DNA from 2 places in the Marinobacter sp. B-12 genome. Region 1 is predicted to be linked to the other one. Evidence: riboswitches for the same ligand, from Rfam matches in the RefSeq annotation. Region 1 holds a riboswitch; the other holds the start of a gene.
The links. A riboswitch is a leader RNA that binds a small molecule or an ion and turns the genes downstream of it on or off. The one in region 1 is predicted to bind cobalamin.
Positions count from the first base shown of each region.

Region 2: another riboswitch for cobalamin. It lies ahead of AC13D2_RS19680 (ribonucleoside-diphosphate reductase subunit alpha); the one in region 1 lies ahead of AC13D2_RS08980 (TonB-dependent receptor plug domain-containing protein).

Region 1 covers NZ_JBSXOB010000048.1:90,404-101,075, forward strand. The annotation lists gene AC13D2_RS08935 (NUDIX hydrolase) at 1-439, opposite strand, end outside; gene AC13D2_RS08940 (NUDIX hydrolase) at 542-1,129, shown strand; gene AC13D2_RS08945 (GntR family transcriptional regulator) at 1,341-2,033, shown strand; gene AC13D2_RS08950 (cobalamin B12-binding domain-containing protein) at 2,049-2,474, shown strand; gene AC13D2_RS08955 (phenylacetate--CoA ligase family protein) at 2,535-3,956, shown strand; gene meaB (methylmalonyl Co-A mutase-associated GTPase MeaB) at 3,957-4,937, shown strand; gene AC13D2_RS08965 (methylmalonyl-CoA mutase family protein) at 4,924-6,621, shown strand; gene AC13D2_RS08970 (cob(I)yrinic acid a,c-diamide adenosyltransferase) at 6,664-7,221, shown strand; gene cobD (threonine-phosphate decarboxylase CobD) at 7,250-8,269, shown strand; cobalamin riboswitch at 8,317-8,518, shown strand; gene AC13D2_RS08980 (TonB-dependent receptor plug domain-containing protein) at 8,674-10,485, shown strand; gene AC13D2_RS08985 (cobaltochelatase subunit CobN) at 10,510-10,672, shown strand, end outside.
Region 2 covers NZ_JBSXOB010000064.1:189,679-200,350, forward strand. The annotation lists gene AC13D2_RS19665 (TonB-dependent siderophore receptor) at 1-235, shown strand, start outside; gene nhaB (sodium/proton antiporter NhaB) at 490-1,995, shown strand; gene AC13D2_RS19675 (DUF3047 domain-containing protein) at 1,982-2,716, opposite strand; cobalamin riboswitch at 2,842-3,035, shown strand; gene AC13D2_RS19680 (ribonucleoside-diphosphate reductase subunit alpha) at 3,146-5,911, shown strand; gene AC13D2_RS19685 (ribonucleotide-diphosphate reductase subunit beta) at 5,883-7,004, shown strand; gene AC13D2_RS19690 (GMC family oxidoreductase) at 7,043-8,710, opposite strand; gene AC13D2_RS19695 (CoA-acylating methylmalonate-semialdehyde dehydrogenase) at 8,738-10,249, opposite strand; gene AC13D2_RS19700 (LysR family transcriptional regulator) at 10,439-10,672, shown strand, end outside.

The sequences.
Region 1 (10,672 bases):
ACAGTTCATCCCACGGAATGTCCTCCAGCGCAAACAGCTGGGTTTCCAGCGATTCCTCGCCGGCCCCGAAGTCTTCGCTGGTGAGGGTGGCGCGATAGAACATGTGCACCTGATCGATGTGTGGCACATGAATGATGGTGTAGAGGTTGTCCACCGTCACTTCCGCAAGCGCCTCTTCCCGGGTTTCCCTGGTGGCCGCTTCGAGGGTGGTTTCCGAGTTTTCCATGAAGCCTGCAGGCAGCGTCCAGTAACCATAGCGCGGCTCGATAGCCCGGCGGCATAGCAAAACCCTTCCTTTCCAGACAGGAACCGTACCGGCGACGATGCGGGGATTCTGGTAATGTATGGTTTCACAACTGATGCACACGTAGCGGTGGCGATTGTCGCCCTGGGGGATGCGCTGTTCGACAGGATGGCCGCATGTGCTGCAGTATTTCATCTGTTTCACCATATACTGGACAAATGTGTGTTGGTAGCAAGTGTAACTATCTGCGCTGCCGGTGTCTCATTCAACAGTCAGAAGTCTTAACGGAGCCGTGTTTTGCGCGATCTTCTCACCAAACGCCTGTCAGGCTATGTACCCCGTTTGTTGACATTGGATTACCCCGAAGCAGCCGTGCTCGTCCCGGTCACCAATGACCATGGAAACCCTGAAATCGTGTTTACCCTGAGGTCAGAAAACCTGAGTACTCACCGGGGGCAGGTGTCTTTTCCCGGCGGGCGGCGGGACCCGGAAGACCATTCCCTGGCCGACACCGCGCTGCGCGAGACTCACGAGGAAATCGGACTGCCACCCGACCAGGTGGAACTGATTGCGCCGCTGAGCCAGGTAATGTCGCTGCATCAGATTCTGGTAACACCTTACGTTGGGGTGATACCCGGCGATCACCCCCTGCAAGCTAACCCGGCGGAAATCGATAGTATCTTCCGGGTGCCCGTTGAATTTTTCCTGGACGACAATCGAGAGCGCACAGACCCGCTCAACTTCCTCAACAATACCTTTTATGTGCCCTGTTATCGTTGGGAACGCTATCAGATATGGGGCCTGTCTGCGGTCGTTCTGGTGGATTTCCTCAATGCGGTCTATGACGCCGGTATTGATTTGCTGGAGCCGCCTCCTAAGCGCTGATTAGCGTCCCCCGAACACTCCGTTCCAGTTCTCATCCCCTCTTTTTTCGCTTTTGTCAGCTGGCCTATTGCTGGGGGCCGCTGATGTTTCGTGCGCCTATGGATGCTCAAATATTAGACCAAGGTCTAATATGTTTATAAAACGATCAGGTATTACATGGTGAATACTGTATGCAAACGACAAAAAGGAGTTACGTCGTGAGGTGTGACCAATGAAAAAAATTCAAACCGAGAAGAACCTGCCGGAGCTGATTTACGACTCTGTGGTCAATGCCATTGTCGAAGGCTTGCTTAAGCCGGGTGAGCGCGTCACACAGGAGACACTGGCCGAGAGACTCGATGTTTCGCGGTTGCCGGTAAGCCAGGCTATGCAGCGTCTGCGTGACGACGGGTTTCTGTCAGCGGTAGGGCGTCGGGGCCTGATGGTGTCGGTGCTTGATGAAAGTTTTGTGTCGCAGCTGTACGAGTTCCGGTGTGGGATCGATCTGGTGAGTGCCGGGCTTGCGGCCCAGCGAGTGGATGCCGGGGCGCGAAAGCGAGGTGAGGACATCATTGCCGAAGGTTTCGCGGCAGGGAAAGCACACGACCTCCCTGCTTTGATCGATGCTGACATGCGCTTTCACGGTTTCATCTACGAGCTGGCGGGCAACACCTTCATCCTTGATTCAATGGAGGCGCACTGGAACCACGTAAGGCGCGTCATGAGTGACATTCTCATTGTCGAAAAAAACCAGAAACAGATCTGGGAAGAGCACGAGGCAATACTGAACGCGGTATTGGCTGGTGATGCACGGACTGCCGAAGCACTTGCCAGAGAGCATGTGGAAACCGCATCAAAATGGCTTCAGAAAGAAATTCAAGTTTGCCGTGAACCCCTGAAAAGAAGTGGGAGCACGAATATTTAATCCAAGGAGAATGCGATGCAAAACAATGACAAAAACGCAGCTGTGATTCGGGTAATGTTGGCGAAGATCGGTCTCGACGGTCACGATCGCGGCATTAAAGTGGTCGCGCGTGCACTACGTGATGCCGGCATGGACGTGGTCTACACCGGACTGCATCGCACACCGGAGGAGGTCGTGGACGCTGCCATTCAGGAAGACGTGGATATCCTCGGCATCAGCCTGCTGTCCGGTGCGCACATGCACATTTTCCCCAAGGTACTGGAGCTTCTGAAAGACAAGGAAGCCGAAGACATGATCGTTGCCGGTGGCGGTGTCATCCCCGACGACGATGTCAAAGAACTCTACCAGATGGGCGTCCACAAGATTCTCCTTCAGGACACTCCGCCACAAGAAATCATTGATTCGTTCCGGCAGATGGTCGCAGATCGAGGTTCCCGATAGTCAGGGCCGTGGCCGCAGATTTCCTCAGACGACAACCAATAACAAGATCAGGAGTCTCCGATGGAAGAGTGGAATTTTCCCCCCAATTATCGCAACGACTATTTTCCGGACGCGAACAGCCCCTACTGGTTCCGGGACCGGGAGACGATGGACCCGGAAAAACGCGATGAATTGATTGTTGCGCGCATCCGCGAGGTGATGGCCTATGCCTACGACCACTCGCCGTTCTATCAGCGCAAATGGGACGAGGCCGGTATAAAAGCCAATGACATTCGTACCCTCGCAGACTTTGAGGAAGTGCCTGTCGTCACCAAACAGGAGTTGCGAGATTCCCAGGCGAAAAATCCGCCTTTCGGCGATTACCTCTGCTGCCCCGAAAGCGACATCCACCATATTCACGGTACTTCCGGTACCACCGGCCGACCTACCGCCTTTGGCATTTCCCGACGTGACTGGGAAACCATTGCCAACAATCATGCCCGGATTATGTGGGGTATGGGGTTGCGCCCCGGTGACACGGTGTTTGTGGCAGCGATCCTGAGCCTTTACATGGGGTCATGGGGGGCGTTGATGGGGGCTGAAAGACTGGGGTGCAAAGCTTTTCCCTTCGGCGCTGGTGCGCCCGGGATGACCGCTCGAGCGGTAACCTGGCTCGGAATGATGAAACCTGCCGGGCTGTATTCAACACCGTCATACGCGTTAAGGCTGGCAGAAGTGGCCCGCGAGGAAGGGGTGGATCCGAGAGAATTCGGTATCAAGGTGCTGTTTTTCTCTGGTGAACCGGGTGGCTCTATTCCGTCGATCCGGGACAAGATTCAGGGTATCTACGGTGCCAAGGTAGTTGACTGCGGAACCATGGCGGAGCTGACGCCCTGGATGCACGCCTCTGGCAGCGCAGAGACCGAGGGCATGCTGCTTTGGCAGGACATGGTCTACACCGAAGTGGCGGACCCCAACACCCTTCGCCGGGTGCCATACGGCGATCAGGGAACGCCGATCTACACCCATCTCGAGAGAACGTCCCAGCCGATGATCCGGATGGTGTCCGGCGATCTGACTCATTGGGTGATGGAAGACAATCCTTGTGGTCGTACCTATCCCAGACTGCCGAAAGGCATCTACGGCCGGATCGATGACATGTTCCAGATACGCGGTGAAAACGTGTATCCCAGCGCCATTGCGGAAGTTCTGGAAGGCCTTTCCGGTTATGGCGGTGAGCACCGGATCATCATTTCACGGGGCGGCTCTATGGATGAGTTGGCTGTCAAAGCGGAGTTTAACCAGGAGGTCGCTGGCAGGGGGCCGGAAGCGGTCAGATCCCTGGGTGAGAAGGCGGAGGCTGAACTGAGCCGAGTGCTGGGTGTGCGGGCACGGGTTGTCATGGTTGACCCAGAAACCTTCCCTCGTACTGACTTCAAAGCCCAGCGTGTCGTTGACGACCGGGACCTTTACCAGAGCCTCAACCAGAAGCAAGGGGGTTAAATGATTAACCGCATACCCTCGATGAAGCTCGCTGAACGCGTGCGGGAAGGACATCTTCGCGCTATCGCCCGGTTGATTACCCGTGTTGAAAACGGCGGTGACGCTGAGGTGCGCGAAGCCCTGGCGGAGCTTTACAAAGCGACTGGCAACGCCCATGTGGTGGGCATTACCGGTGTGCCGGGAGCAGGGAAATCCACCCTTGTCACGCAACTGGTCCAGGAGTACCGGGCCAGCGGCCGCAAGGTTGGCGTGGTTGCTATTGATCCTTCCAGCCCGTATTCCGGCGGTGCGATCCTCGGTGACCGTATTCGCATGGGCGACCTTGTGTCCGACCCAGGTGTTTTCATCCGCAGCATGGCTACCCGGGGAACCCTGGGCGGTCTTGCCAGGCCAGCCCTGGATGCGGTTGACCTTCTGGATGCCGGCGGCTTTGACGTGGTCCTGATCGAGACGGTCGGGGTGGGGCAGGACGAGGTCGATATTGTCCGCGCCGCCCACACGACCGTGGTCGTCAACGCGCCCGGGCTGGGCGACGACATTCAGGCCATCAAGGCTGGCGTTCTGGAAATCGCCGATGTCCATGTGGTGAGCAAGGCCGACCGGCCGGATGCCAACAAAACCATTCAGGAACTCAAGGCCATGCTGATGATGAGCCTGGAGCCGGGCGAGGGAATCTGGCGGGTGCCGGTGGTGCCGACCAGTTCCGAAAAGCATAGCGGCTTTAAAGAGTTGATGGCCGCCATTGATCGCCACGCGGAACACCTGGAAAAAAGTGGCGAGATCACCCAACGGCGGCACCAGATTGCGTTAACGCGGGTGGTGAAGGTTGCGGAAGAGATTGTCCGGGATAATTTTGCACGTGACAGCAGGTCGCAGACCGAAGAGCTGCTCAAGAAGGTTACCCAGCGCGAACTGGACCCCCATGGAGCCGCGGTGACCTTGTTAAAAGCCATGAAGGAGACTATTCATGAAGCGCACTGACCAGTATGACCCAGCTGCACTGAAGCACATTGAGAAAGAGTTTGATCAGTGGGAACAGAACGAAGTGTCGTCCTTTATCAAGCGGGCGCCGGAGAGCAAACCGGAGTACGTCACTGCGTCTGGAATGCCGACGAAACGCACCTACACACCATTGGATGTCAAAAACACCCCCTTCGAGGACATTGGTTTTCCCGGGCAGTATCCCTTTACCCGGGGGCCGTACCCCACCATGTATCGGGGCAGGAACTGGACCATGCGCCAGATTGCCGGCTTCGGTACGGCTAGAGAAACCAACGGTCGCTTCAAGTACCTGATCGCCCAAGGGCAGACCGGCCTGTCGATCGACTTCGATATGCCGACCCTGATGGGCTACGACTCCAGCCATGCCATGAGCCAGGGTGAGGTAGGTCGTGAAGGCGTTGCCATTGACACCCTTGCTGACATGGAGGAATTGTTCGACGACATCGATCTGACCAAGATCTCGGTATCCATGACCATCAATCCGTCAGCCTGGATTCTCTACGCCATGTACATCGCCCTGGCGCAGAAGCGGGGATACGATCTCAATGACCTGTCGGGCACCATCCAGAACGACATTCTCAAGGAGTACATCGCCCAGAAGGAATGGATATTCCCGGTGCGGCCGTCGGTTCGCCTGGTGCGAGACTGCATTCAGTACGGCTCCGAAAACATGAAGCGGTACAACCCCATCAACATCTCCGGCTATCACATTTCTGAGGCCGGTTCGACGGCGGTCCAGGAAGTGGCGTATACCATGGCGACCACCATGGAGTATGTCAGGACCGCCATAGACGCGGGTGTGGATGTGAACGACTTCGGGCCGCGGCTGTCCTTTTTCTTCGTCAGCCAGGCGGATTTCTTCGAGGAGATTGCCAAGTTCCGCGCAGCCCGTCGCGTGTACGCCAAAATCATGCGAGAAAAGTTTGGCGCCACGAAACCGGAAGCCAGCCGGCTTCGTTTTCACGCCCAGACTGCCGCGGCAACCCTGACCAAACCGCAGTACACCATCAACCCGATCCGTACCGCGCTTCAGGCACTTTCTGCGGTACTGGGTGGCGCCCAATCCCTGCACACCAACGGCATGGATGAAGCCTTCGCCATTCCAACGGAAGAGGCGATGCGTATCGCCCTGCGGACCCAGCAGATCATCGCTTACGAGACCAACATCACCCAGGTGGTGGACCCGTTGGGTGGCTCCTACTACGTCGAGAATCTTACCGATGAGATCGAGAAGGAAGTCTGGAAGATTATCGATGAAGTTGAGGAACTCGGAGGCACGCTTCAGTGCATCGATGATGGTTACTTTCAGAGAGGCATCTCCGATTCCGCCTACGATTTTGCCTTGCGTAAGGCCAGTGGTGAGCGGCCGGTTATCGGTGTCAACATGTTCGTGCAGGACGAAGAGGATGTCGAGATCGAAACCCATCCCCACGATCCGGAAACAGAACGCCGGCAGATTGAACGCGTGAACCGGGTCAAGGACAATCGCGACGAGGAAAAAGTCCAGAGTATGCTCAGGCAACTGAAAGAGCAGGCCGAGGATGAGTCGGCCAATCTCATGCCCATCACCATTGAGTTGGTGAAAGAGGGCGCCTCGATGGGCGATATTGTTGAAACCCTGAAAGGGATATGGGGAACCTATCGCGAAAAACCTGTAATCTGACCGGCTTCGGATACTGACAGAACCGGTTCACGGGAGAGATGAATGGTCAGGCTCACCAAGATCTATACGAAAACCGGAGACAAGGGCGATACCGGTCTTGGCGACGGTAGTCGCGTCGCCAAGCATGACCTGCGTGTGGAGGCCTACGGCACAGTGGATGAGGCCAACGCAGTGATTGGTCTCGCGCGGCTGCATGTGGACGGCGAACTGGACGTTATACTGGCACGCATCCAGAACGATCTGTTCGATGTCGGGGCGGATCTGTGCACCCCGATCGTCGAAAACCCGAAATACCCGCCACTGAGGCTTGCCGAGGGCAAGACCGTTGAGCTTGAGCAGGAGATCGACCGGTTCAATGCGGATATTCCGTCGCTTCGCTCCTTTATCCTGCCCGCGGGCAATGCAGCCGCAACGCACCTACACCATGCGCGTACCGTGACGCGGCGGGCTGAGCGAATCATTGCGCACCTGCAGGAGGAGCAGAACATCAGCCGGTTGGTTCTGGAATACATGAACCGGCTGTCCGATTTACTCTTCGTCCTTGCCAGGCACGCGAATAACCAGGGTAAGGACGATGTGCTTTGGGTGCCGGGTAAATAATGCTAGCCCACGAGCAGGGCACTGAAGCGTGAGTTTGTCGACGCCTGAGCATGGTGGCCGACTACGCGCCGCTGCGAAGACGCGGGGAATCCCGTTGGGTCAATGGCTGGACCTGTCCACCGGTATCAATCCGCATGGGTGGCCTGTTCCGGCGATCCCGGACGAGGTCTGGCGTCGCCTGCCGGAGCCTGATGATGGCCTGGAGCACCTTGTCAGGCAGTGGGTGGGTGCGCCGAAGCTTGCCGCATGTATGGCCCTGGCCGGCAGCCAGGCGGCAATTATGCATTTGCCCCGTCTACGACAGCCTTGCCGGGTTGGTGTGCCGTCGCCAGGTTATCAGGAGCATGGTCACAACTGGGCCGTTGCCGGCCATCGCGTGATCGAGATTGGCAACGATCTGCGAGAGGACGATGACGAAAGCTGGCTGGATGAACTGGACGTGCTGGTGTGGATCAATCCAAACAATCCCACTGGCCAGGCTGTTGAGCCGGGCCGATTGCTGGGCTGGCATCAGCGGCTTCAGCGTCGTGGCGGGTGGCTGATTGTGGACGAAGCGTTCGTCGATGCCACCCCGGAGCTCAGTGTGGGGAATGCGACCGACTTACCCGGTCTTGTCGTCCTGAGATCCCTGGGGAAGTTTTTCGGCCTGGCGGGCTTGCGGGCCGGAGCTGCGGTGGGAGACCCGGATATTATTCGCCGATTGCGCGCAATGATCGGGCCCTGGTCAATCAGCGGCCCCGCGCGATCAGTCATGGGCCAGGCGCTGGCGGACACCCAATGGCAAGCTGCGACGATAGAGCGACTGCACAGTGAAAGCCAGCGGTTGGCGGACTGCCTGTCGAAGCATGGCTTTGAAGGAGCTTCTGGAACGGCGCTTTTTAGGTACGTTCGGCATGACCGGGCGGCGGACATTGCAGACGAGCTCGCACGGCGGGGAATCCTCGTTCGGGAGTTTGAGAATCCTGCAGCGCTGCGTTTTGGATTGCCCGGTTCGGAACCGGAATGGACCCGGTTAGACCAGGCGCTGTATTTAAGCCATCTGTATTGATTTAGCACATAAGGGCTGCTAGTTTGGCGCCCGATTCGATGAACACCGTGTTCAGGTAACGCTTTTTTGCGGTATCCCCGCCGGAAAGCGTAAAACGGGAAGTCGGTTAAAGTCCGACGCTGCCCCCGCAACGGTAAGCGAGCTAAAGGCAATCGAAAAAAGCCACTGTGCGTCATGCATGGGAAGGTGATTGCCCCGGACCGGCCCATCGGCTGATCCACTCGCAAGCCCGGAGACCGGCCTGAATACACACCGGAAGTTGCGGAGGGCGACGGCGGTGGGAGAGTTGCGTCGGTCTCACACCCGTACCCTGACTCGTATCCTGCCTCCCCAATCTCATACTCAAACTCCGCAACACAATAACCATCACGCGGGTGCGCGTGGTTTGCCAGCGAGTGTTGATTATGAGTGATCTGAAATCCGTGCCGGTTCTGTTGTTCGGCCTACCCTTCGTTTTCCTGCCAGTTTCCGACGCACTGGCCGATGAGGAGTATACCGTTGCTGCCCTTGATCCCATTGTTGTAACGGCTACGCTCGGCCCGAAGACCCGGGGCGAGAGTGACTCCTCTGTCACTGTAATTGATGACGAAGATATCCAGCGCCTGCAGCCCCAGACATTTGAGGAGCTGCTGGTGGGCCAGCCTGGTCTGGACATTACCAGCAATGGTTCTTTTGGTAAGAACATCAGCGTTTTCACCCGGGGTACCGGCAGTGAATCCACTGTATTCCTGGTGGATGGTGTGCGCCTTCGCTCCGCCACTACCGGCAGTACCGCCTGGCAATATTTTCCACCACAGATGGTGGAGCGGGTAGAAATTGTTCGTGGCTCCCGCAGTAATCTCTACGGGGCCGATGCCGTAGGCGGTGTTATCCAGGCCTTCACTCATAGTGCAGAAACGGGGAATGAAGGCTGGGTTCAGGCTGGCGGTGGCAACTTTAACACCCAGGAGTATGTGGCCGGTGCGGCCGGTACGGAAGGCCGGATGAAATACAGCCTGAGCGCGAGCCATCTGGAAACCGACGGTACGGCCGTCGTGGAAGGGGGTGAAGACAAAGGCTATAGAAACACGTCTGCGCTTGCGTCCGTTGCTCACCAGTTCGACTCCGGTGGGGAAGCCGGCGTTGTCCTCATGCGTGCCCAGGGCAACACTGAATTTGAGGGGGGTGACACCGATTTTACCATCCAGACCCTCGGTTTCCGCCTGGACACACCCATCAGCGACTATTGGCGCAGCCGCATCCTGCTGGCGGAATCCCTCGACGAATCCGACAACCGCGATACCTTCGGCAACAGCACCTTCGATACTAAAACTCGCAGCGCGCGCTGGGAGAATCAGATCAGTATTGGGCGTCACGAATACATCGTTGGTGGCGAACTGCTGGTAGATGAAGTTGACAGTACCACCGAATATGACGAATCCAGCCGCACCAATGCCGCCGTTTTCGGTCAGGCTCTGTTGAATTTCGGACCGACCGACTTTCAACTGAGCTTGCGGGCGGACGACAACGAAGCTTTCGGACGTGAAGAAACCGGCGCCGTTGCCATGGGGGTTGATCTGGACCGGAATCATCGGGCTCGGGTCAGTTACAGTACGTCTTTCCGGGCGCCCACCTTCAATGACCTCTACTTCCCCAATTTTGGTAATGCGGATCTGCAACCGGAAACCGCCGGTAGCGTCGAGTTCGGTATTGGAGGGAACTACACACGTTGGTTCTGGGATGCCGCGATTTATCAGACCGACGCTGATGATCTGATTGTATTTACCTTCAAGGACGGACGGTTTGCACCGTTCAACGTAAACGAAGCACGTATTCGGGGGATAGAGCTGAGTGCTGGTCTGGAATTGGAGGAGTGGACGGTTCAGGCAGCTGCCTCGGTCACCGACCCTCGCAACCGTGAAACCGACAATCGAATTCGTCGCCGTAGCGCAAAACAGTTCCGGGTGGATCTGGATCGGGACTTCGGCCGTGTGTCGCTGGGGACCACTGTGAAAGGCCAGGGGTATCGCTACGACGACGCCGATAATGAAGAGCGCATCGCGGGCTTTGTCACTTGGGACCTGCGGGCTAAGTGGGAAATTGACAGGCACTGGACCACGAACCTGACAGTCGACAATGTGCTGGATAGAGAATACTCCACGGCGCAGCGCTTCGACGGACGTGCATACATAGCCGCTGGCCGCACCGCAATGTTGACGATTCGCTACGACCTATGATCAGCCATGGTGAAAGGTAGGGACATGATTGAGCGCCTGTATCGGTCTCTGTGCCGCCCGTTGTTCGGCTGCCTTTCCGGGCTTCTGTTGATGCTGTCCCAACCAGTGTCCGGGGCCACGGTATTTGGGGTAGTGTCTGAGCGTTCCGCTGCAGAGATGGCTGCTGGTGCGGAACGCTTTCTGGCGG
Region 2 (10,672 bases), on a different contig from region 1:
CATCGCGGACATCTACGCCGATGACGCCAACACCAAAAAAGTGCCGGACTACACCCTGGTGGATCTGGCCCTGGGCTACGATTTCAGCAAGCTTGGCCTGGAAGGCGTTTCTACCCAGCTGAACGTGAACAACCTGCTGGACAAGGAATACGTGGCGTCCTGCTATAACAGTCTGGAGTTCTGTTACTTCGGGGCAGAACGTAACGTTACGGCGTCGGTTTCCTACCGTTTCTGACCCGTAAGCGGAAAGTGATAATGGGCATCATAAACCCTGAGTGCTGAAAATAGAGTCGATTCCGGCCCTGTTTTTAAGTAATATTACGAAACTCTTTTGAGTGGTCGTCCGGCCACTCTTCCTTGTTTCATGTTAAGACCAAATAGGCACTCACCCTGTACCTTTGGGGGATTACCGGTTACACAAATATCAAGGAAGATGCGGGCCTTCTGCCACACAATTCCAACAAACCGTTTACTCAGAAGATTCCCGCAATGCCCACAACCGTTCTCTCCGGCTTTACCCACAACTTCCTGGGTAACGCACCCGCCTGGTACAAACAGGTCATCCTGCTTTTCTTGATCGCCAACCCCCTGATTGTCTGGACCCTTGGCCCGGCGGTTGCCGGTTGGGTGTTGGTGGGAGAGTTTATTTTTACCCTGGCCATGGCGCTGAAGTGTTATCCACTGTTGCCCGGTGGGTTGCTGGCGATTGAAGCCCTGTTAGTGGGGATGACGTCAGCGGACGCGGTGTACCACGAGGTGTTGGTGAACTTCCCGGTCATCCTGCTGCTGATGTTCATGGTGGCTGGCATCTATTTCATGAAAGAGCTGCTGCTGGTGACGTTTACCCAGATCCTGGTGGGTGTGCGCTCAAAATCTGCGTTGTCTCTGCTGTTCTGTGTTGCCGCGGCCGTTCTATCCGCATTCCTGGACGCGCTTACGGTCACCGCCGTCATCATCAGTGTCGCTGTCGGTTTTTACTCGGTGTACCACAAGGTGGCCTCCGGCAAGGGCTATCACCACGCTGATCACAACGCCAACAGCGATGAACACGTGATCGAGCTACACCGGGAAGACCTGGATAAGTTCCGGGCCTTTCTGCGTAGCCTGCTGATGCACGGCGCCATTGGTACGGCACTGGGGGGAGTGGCTACCATGGTGGGCGAGCCCCAGAACCTGTTGATTGCCAAGGTCGTTGGGTGGGACTTTGTCAGTTTCTTCCTGCATATGGCGCCGGTGAGCCTGCCGGTGCTGGTGGCTGGCCTGACTACGTGCTGGCTATTGGAAAAGCTGCGCTGGTTCGGGTATGGCGCCCGCCTGCCGAAGCCCGTTCGCCAGGTACTGGAAGAGTTTGCTGACAACGAGCGCACCAAGCGCACAAAGGCCGACCAGGCTGCCCTGTGGGTGCAGGCGATGGCGGCCCTGGTGCTGGTTGTCGGGCTTGCGTTTCACCTGGCAGAGGTGGGATTGATCGGCCTTCTGGTGATTATCCTGATCACCTCGTTCACCGGTGTTACCGATGAGCACCAGATCGGCAAGGCCTTTCAGGAGTCGCTGCCGTTTACCTCGCTGTTGGTGGTGTTTTTCGCCATTGTCGCGGTGATTCACGAGCAACACCTGTTCAAGCCGATCATCGATTTTGTGCTCAGCCTGCCGCAGGACCAGCAGCCGGGCATGTTCTTTATTGCCAACGGGCTGTTGTCGATGATCAGCGACAATGTGTTCGTAGCCACCGTCTATATCAGTGAAATCAAACAGGCGCTGGATGCTGGCAGTATCGACTACGAGCATTTCCAGGAGCTGGCCATTGCCATCAACACCGGCACCAACCTGCCCAGCGTGGCGACCCCCAACGGCCAGGCGGCGTTTCTGTTCCTGCTGACGTCTGCAATCGCCCCGCTGGTGCGATTGTCCTACGGGCGGATGGTTGTGATGGCGTTTCCCTATACCATCGTTATGGGTACGGTGGGTCTGTTTTGCGTCGTCAATCTGGTTTGACCAGGCTGACATCGCCATACCACGCGGTGGCAGAGGCTCCGGTATTGTCGGAATCCGACATAATGGCCACACCAACGAGTTTCGGTGGCTTGCGGCCAAAGGCCTTGCGGTAGTCCGCGACGATGTCCCGCTCCACCGTGACCCATTCGCCCGTGTTGGTGGCACCGGAGTTCACCGCCACCATCATCGTGGTATCGGTGAAGGGATTGGCAACGATCTCGCCAACCGGCAGCCGGTTGGCCCAGATGTAGTTCAGCGCATTGCCCGGCAGTTCCTCCCCGAACACCACTTCCACGGTCTTGCGTTTGGCGCGCTCGAAAAAGCCGGCTTCGTCCGGCTCGAACTCGAAGGCCACGTAGATTCGTGCAGGGTAGTCATCACCCTGCTTTGTGCGGGCATTTCCCTGCTCATAGACGTTCGACACTTTCCACCGCCAACGCAGGATCAGCGAATCCCCGGGTTCGACGGATACCCTCGCAATCAGCCCGGAGGCGCTGTTCTCCGTGGTGGCCTTGACCACCTGTTCACCGTTGTCGTCCGTCAACAGATAGCGGCTGTGGCGGTCTATATTCGGAAACTTGAGTGGCTCCCAACCTTCGTCCAGCGAGGTCATGGTCGAGAACGCATTAACCAGCGAGGTTTTTCCGGTATCTGCCTGAACCGTGGTTGCCAGAAACATCAGGGCAATAGTGGCAACCAGGTTTTGTCGGGTGTTGTTCATGGATGTCTCCTATGGGTTCTGCTACTGACCGGACACCGTCGAAAAAGTGCCTTGTTGTGATTTATCTTAGCCTATATAGTGTTTATATCCTTGGCTTAGTACCAGATATAGTGAACAAAGGTTGATCAATCTGAGATCGCCCTCGTCATGATGATCGTGGTACCGGGAATCCGGTGAGACTCCGGAACTGACGCGCAGCGGTATTGGGGAACGAGCGTGGCATAAAGACACTGGCGAATGCCGGGAAGTCGCCACGCAAGGCCGAGCCAACAGGTTCACGCCCCTGAGTCCGAAGACCTGCCAGGGAATACAACTGCACCTTCGCGTATCAAGGTGAGCAGATCGGTTTTGCGTTGTCTCTGTTCAGAGCAATGCTCGCCCCTGCGTACGCGAAGGTCTTGGCATAAACGCGTACTCAGGAGCACCGACATGTCCACTGCCACCCTGGCCGAGCCCGGCCAATCTGCCTCAACCAACACTGCCTCCCTACAGGTTATTAAACGTAATGGCGCCCTGGTTGGATTCGACGCCAGCAAAATCAGTGTTGCCGTGACCAAAGCGTTTCTTGCCGTCGAAGGCGATGATGCGGCAGGCTCGGCCCGTATCCACGATTCCGTGGAACAGGTTACCCATCAGGTCATGCAGGCCATCAGCCGACGCTTGAAAGCCGGCGGCAAGGTGCACATTGAAGATATCCAGGACCAGGTGGAGCTGGCGCTGATGCGGGCGGAGGAGCAGAAAGTGGCTCGCGCCTACGTGCTCTACCGGGAAGCCCATGCCCAGGAGCGGGCCAGCCTGGCGCCGGTGGAGGCCCATCCCACGTTAACGGTGAAAAAAACCAACGGTGAGGCCGCGCCGCTGGATCTGGGACTGATGAAGGTCCAGGTGGAGCGTGCCAGTCAGGGATTGGAGGGCATCAATGGCGAATCCCTGGTGGAAGGGGCGCTGCGGAACCTGTACGACGGTATTGCCGAGGAAGAGGTGTTGTCCGCCCTGATCATGACCGCCCGTGGCCGCATCGAACAGGAACCGGACTACAGTGCCGTGACCGCTCGTCTGCTGCTGGAACAACTGCGGCTGGAAACCGCGACCGCCCTCAAGCTGCCCCTCAGCCTGCCGTTGGCGGAAATATACCCGCAGGCCCTGAGCAGCTTCATTGAGCAGGGTATCCACTACGAACTGCTGGATGACGCCATGGCGGCGTTCGACCTGGAACGCCTGGGTGCTGCCCTCAAGCCGGAGCGGGACGATCAGTTTGGCTTCCTGGGCCTGCAGACCCTCTACGACCGTTATTTCCTCAACTGGAAAGGTGACCGGCTGGAATTGCCCCAAGTTTTCTTCATGCGCGTGTCCATGGGTCTGGCATTGCAGGAAGATGACCCTAATACACGGGCCATAGAGTTCTATGATCTGTTGTCGTCCTTCGACTACATGGCCTCCACGCCGACCCTGTTCAACAGTGGTACCCGCCATTCCCAGCTTTCATCCTGCTACCTCACCACCGTTCAGGATGACCTGGAGGGCATCTACGGCGCCATCCGCGACAACGCCATGCTGTCCAAATGGGCCGGCGGTCTGGGTAACGACTGGACGCCAGTCAGGGCTTTGGGCTCCCACATCAAGGGGACCAACGGCAGCAGCCAGGGCGTGGTGCCATTCCTGAAAGTGGTGAACGACACGGCGGTGGCGGTGAATCAGGGTGGCAAGCGCAAGGGTGCCGTGTGTGCTTATCTGGAAAGCTGGCACCTGGATATCGAGGAGTTCCTGGAGCTGCGCAAGAACACCGGCGATGAACGTCGTCGTACTCACGACATGAACACCGCTAACTGGGTACCGGACCTGCTGATCGAACGCATGCGCAGTGATCAGGACTGGACCCTGTTCTCGCCAAACGACACTCCGGACCTGCATGACCTGTACGGCAACGCCTTCAGGGAGCGGTACCAGGAATACGAAGCGATGGCGGCCAGGGGCGAGATTACTCTGTTCAAGACGGTGTCCGCCAAACAGCTCTGGCGCAAGATGCTGACCGTGCTGTTCGAGACCGGTCATCCGTGGATTACCTTCAAGGACCCGTGCAACCTGCGTTCGCCTCAGCAGCATTGGGGCGTGGTGCACAGCTCCAATCTATGCACCGAAATCACCCTGAACACCAGTGCGGATGAAATCGCGGTCTGCAACCTGGGCTCGATCAATCTGGCGGCTCATGTCCACAACGGTGGGCTCGACGTCCAGCGCCTCGAACGCACGGTCAATACCGCAGTCCGAATGCTTGATAACGTGGTCGACATCAATTACTACGCGGTCCCACAGGCCAGGAACTCGAATTTCAAGCATCGGCCTGTTGGTCTCGGCCTGATGGGCTTCCAGGATGCGTTGTATCGACTCAATCTGCCCTATACCGGCGCGGAAGCGGTGGAGTTTGCCGATGTGGCGATGGAGCAGATCAGTTATTTCGCGATCCGGGCCTCGGCGGTGTTGGCCGGCGAACGCGGTGCCTATGAGACCTATGAGGGCTCACTGTGGCACGAGGGGATCTTACCCATTGATTCCATCAACCTGCTAAAGGCGAACCGTCGTGAGGGCGATTTGAGCCTTAACACCGACACGCGCCTCGACTGGACTCCCGTGCGGGAGCTCATCGCCCGCAATGGCATGCGTAACAGCAATGTGATGGCCATTGCGCCAACGGCGACCATTTCCAACATCGTCGGTGTCTCCCAGTCCATCGAACCGGCGTACCAGAACCTGTTCGTGAAATCGAACCTCTCCGGCGAGTTCACGGTGGTTAATCCATCGCTGGTTCGTGATCTGAAAGCAGAGGGTTTGTGGGACAACGTGATGGTCAACGATCTCAAGTACTTCGATGGCAGTGTGCAGCAGATTGACCGGATTCCGGCAGCACTGAAGGCCCGCTACGCCACCGCCTTTGAGATCGATGCCCGCTGGCTGGTGGAGGCGGCGGCGAGGCGTCAGAAATGGCTGGATCAGGCCCAGAGCCTGAACCTCTACATGGCGGAGCCCAGCGGCAAGAAGCTGGACGAGTTGTACCAGCTGGCCTGGGAACGGGGGCTGAAAACCACCTATTACCTGCGCTCTCTGGGGGCCACAGGTGCCGAAAAAACCGCGCCGGTAGCAGCACCGCAACCACAGGTATGCAGCATTGATGAGCCGGACTGCGAAGCCTGCCAGTAAATCCGACCGCCACCAAGATTCTAGAGGTAGACAGATGCTTAACTGGGACGACGAACCAAACACCCAAACCCGCCCGGGCGCCCAGGAGGGTCCGGCCCCGGTCAATGTCGATGACAAACGCGTTATCAACGGCGAAACCGACATCAATCAGCTGGCACCCTTCAAGTATCCCTGGGCCTGGGAATACTTCATGAATGCCAACAAGAACCACTGGACACCGTTGGATGTGAACATGGCGCAGGACGTTCACGACTACCACCACCGCCTGTCCGCCCCGGAAAAGCACGTGTATGAGAACGTGCTGGCGTACCTCACCACCTCCGACATCCTGGCGATGCGTAACATCGGCCTGGCGGTGATGGAGAAAATGAGTGCTCCGGAATTGCAGATTTACCAGGCGCGGCAGGTGTACGAGGAAGCCATGCACACCTGGGCCTACCAGCACTGCATTGAAACCCTCAACCTGGACCAGAGCGAGATCTACAACCGCTATCGGGTGGTTCCAGCCATCAACGGCAAGATCCAGATGGCCAACCGGCGGCTGGATGCCGCCATGCGCTCTGACATGAACCTGCGTAACAAGGACGACCTGCAGGAATTCATCATGTCATACCTGTTCTTCGCAGCGGTATTTGAGGGTGCCTGGTTCTACAACGGCTTCAGCCCGATCTTCGCACTGCAGCGCCGGGGCCTGATGCGGGGCACCGGTGAGCAACTGCAGTACATCCTGAGGGACGAAGCCATGCACTTCTCGTTCGGGCTGAAAGTGGTGAATCAGATCCTGGAAGAGGAAAACATCACCCTGGACCCCAAAGCCGTGCGTGATATGTGGGACGAGTCCGAAGCCGCTGAAACCGCATACGCCAACTACATCCTGCGGGATCCGATTCTGGGCTATTCCGCGGAGTACCACAGCGAGCAGTTTCGTTTTGTGGCCAATCGCCGGGCCAGAACCGTGGGCCTGGAAGAACCGTTCCCGGGCGCGAAGAACGTCTCACCCTGGCTGGATGAGCAGGCCACCCTGCGCAAAGAGAAGAACTTTTTCGAAACCCGGGTCATTGAGTACCAGACCAGCGCGCAGTTGGAGTGGTAGCAACTTACTGACCTTCAGTCCGGCAAGCTGGCCGGCACTTACGTGCCGTTCAGAATCCAGCCTGCTGCTTTCTCCGCAATCATCAGTGTGGGGGAGTTGGTGTTACCACTGGTGATGGTCGGCATGACGCCGGCATCCACCACGCGCAGGCCAGCGACGCCACGAACTCTGAGGTGGGGGTCGACGACGGCCATGTCGTCGTCTGCCCGCCCCATGCGGGTGGTTCCCACAGGGTGAAAAATCGTGGTGCCAATGTCTCCAGCCAACCTGGTAAGTTCCTCATCGGTCTGGTACTGAAGGCCCGGCTTGAATTCTTCCGGCTCATACTTCGCCAATGCCTGTTGCTCTGCAATGCGGCGCGTTACCCGAAGAGAGTCCGCAGCGACCTTGCGGTCTTCCTCGGTGTTCAGGTAGTTGGGGGCAATGGCGGGCTTGATTCTGGAGTCTCTGCTACGAATACGCACGGTACCGCGGCTCGTCGGATTGAGGTTACAGACGCTGGCGGTAATGGCTGGAAAGTCATGCAACGGCTGGCCAAATGCCTCCAGACTCAATGGCTGAACGTGGTATTGGATGTTGGCGTGCTCATATTCTTCGGAACTGCGGGTAAACAGACAGAGTTGGGAGGGGGCCATGCTCATGGGGCCGGAGCGGGTAAGCAGATATTCCAGCCCAATTCGTGCCTTGCCAATCAGTGAATTGGCCATGGTGTTCAGGGTCTTCGCGCCCCGAACTTTGTAGACCGATCGAATCTGTAGGTGATCCTGAAGATTCTCGCCGACGCCGGGTAAGTCGGCAACAACCGGGATATCGTGCTCCCGAAGCAGATCCGCCGGGCCAATGCCCGACAGCTGCAGCAACTGGGGGGATCCGATAGCGCCGGCTGAGAGGATGACTTCGCGGCGGGCGTTGGCGGTCACTTCCCCCTCTCCCGCTCGCTCCACACGCACGCCGGTGCATCGGGGCATTTCACCTGCCGCCATGTCCAGCGCCATGACATGGGTGGAATGCCACAGTGTCAGGTTAGGGCGCGTCCTGGCTGGCCGCAGGAACGCCTTCGAGGTACTCCAACGCCAGCCGGAGCGCTGGTTGACTTCGAAGTAGTCAACGCCTTCGTTGTCGCCGCGGTTGAAGTCCCGGGTCCGGGGAATGCCAGCCTGAACGCAGGCGCTGGCAAAGTCCTCCAGAACGGTCCATTTCAGCCGCTGATGCTCGATCCGCCACTCACCGCCGTGGCCGTGGTAATTCCCGTGTTCCGGATCGGCGTCGCCCTCTTCGTCCAACCGGTAGTGATCCTCATGACGCATAAAGTCGGGCAGGCAGTTATTCCATGACCACGCCTGCTCTCCGGTAACCTCGGCCCAGTGGTTGTAATCCCGGGCCTGGCCACGAATGTAGAGCATGCCATTGATGCTGGAGCAGCCACCCAGGGTTTTCCCCCTGGGGTAGATCAGTGATCGACCGTTCAGGCCGGGGTCCGGCTCGGTGCGAAAGCGCCAGTCAGTGCGCGGATTGTCGATGCAATAGAGGTAGCCTACTGGAATATGGATCCAGTGGTAGTTGTCACGGCCACCCGCCTCGATCAGCAGCACCCGGTTGGCAGGGTCGGCGCTCAGACGGTTGGCCAGCAGGCAGCCGGCAGAGCCGGCCCCGACGACGATGTAGTCAAACTCGTGCTGCCCGTGTGCATTGTTGTTATTGGACATGGTCTGTCTCCCGGACTGGTTTGCGTGTTACTTGGCGGTTGGCATCACAAACTCGGCGCCGGCATCAATGGAGTCTGACCAGCGCTGCATAATGGATTTCTGCCGAGTGTAGAATTTTACGCCCTCTTCACCGTAGGCATGGGTGTCGCCAAACATCGAGCGTTTCCAGCCACCGAATCCGTGCCAGGCCATGGGAACCGGAATGGGTACGTTGATGCCGACCATGCCAATCTGAATGCGACGGCCAAATTCACGGGCGACGCTGCCGCTCTCGGTGAAACAGCTGACACCGTTGCCGAATTCATGATCATTGATCAGGCGGATGGCAGTCGCAACATCGGGAACCCGCACACAGGCCAGCACCGGGCCGAAGATCTCTTCCCGGTAAATCGTCATCTCCGGAGTGACGTGATCAAACAGCGTGCCACCCATCCAGAAACCTTCGCCACAGCCTTCGCCCGTTGACGCTGCATCGAAGTCGCGGCCGTCGACCACCAGTTCAGCGCCTTCAGCAACACCTTTATCAATATAACCGGTAATGCGCTGGTGAGCGCTGGCACTGACAATCGGACCCATTTCGGCGTCCAGATCCATGCCGTTCCTGACCTTTAGGCTCCGCGCCCTCTCTGCCAGCCTGGGGATCAGCTTGTCAGCGACATCACCGACCAGAACCGCCACGCTGATTGCCATGCAGCGTTCGCCGGCACTTCCGTAACCAGCGCCAATGAGTGCATCCACGGCTTTGTCCAGATCGGCATCGGGCATAACCACCATGTGGTTCTTGGCGCCGCCGAGAGCCTGAATGCGCTTGCCGTGGCGGGCGCCTTTTTCGTAGATCAGATTGGCAATCGGAGTAGAGCCGACAAAACTCAGCGCCATAACGTCCGGGTGCTCAATTAGGGCCTCCACGGCGCCCTTGTCGCCCTGCACGACGTTGAAAACGCCGTCGGGCAACCCGGCCTTCTGAAGCAAGTCAGCAATCATCAGAGAAGCGCTGGGATCGATCGGGCTCGGTTTGAGTACGAATGTGTTACCGGCGGCGATCGCCACCGGGAACATCCACATGGGCACCATCACCGGGAAGTTGAAGGGAGTGATGCCGGCAACCACACCCAGCGGCTGGCGCATGGTCCAGTTGTCGATGCCAGTGCTGACCTGGTCGGTGTAATCGCCTTTCAAAAGCTGTGGAATGCCGCAAGCGAATTCGACAATGTCGATGCCCCGGGCAACTTCCCCCTGGGCGTCGGTGAAGACCTTGCCATGTTCGCGAGTAATCGTTTCGGCCAGTTCGTCTTTGTGTTGGTTAAGCAGCTCCAGGAACCTGAACATGACACGTGCGCGACGAATCGGTGGGGTGTCCGCCCAACTTAGGAAGGCGGCAGACGCAGCGGCCACGGCCTGATCAACATCACCACGGTTGGCAAGAGCGGTCTGGCCCGAGACTTTGCCGGTAGCGGGATTGAATACGTCCTGAGTCTGGCCGGATCTGCCTTCTGAAATTTGCCCATTGATATAATGCTGGATCGTTGGAGTGCTCATGGTTGTCTTTACCTGCTTTTTGATTCAGTTTTTTTGTAAGGGTTCTAGAAGCCATTAATCAGGGCATTCGTCGCCGTTGGATAATAATTGAACAGATAATTTACGGTCGGTCAGGTACCGAAGCAATTGAGTTATTTTAAATCATGATATAAGTAATTCTTATATTGTAATTCTGAAGAGGAGACGGCTATGCAGCACTTGCAGGGATTACGCGCCTTTGTGTGTGTGGCTCGTGAAGGGAGTGTTTCCAGGGCTGCCGAGCGACTGCATCTGACACAGCCGGCTGTGAGCCTGAAACTGAAACAGCTGCAGGATGATCTTGGCCTCAGGCTTTTTCGGCGTAAGCCGCAGGGTTTGGTGCTGAGTGCGGATGGCCAAAACCTGTTGCCGGTGGCCGAAAAGGCGTTGGCGGGAATAGCCGCA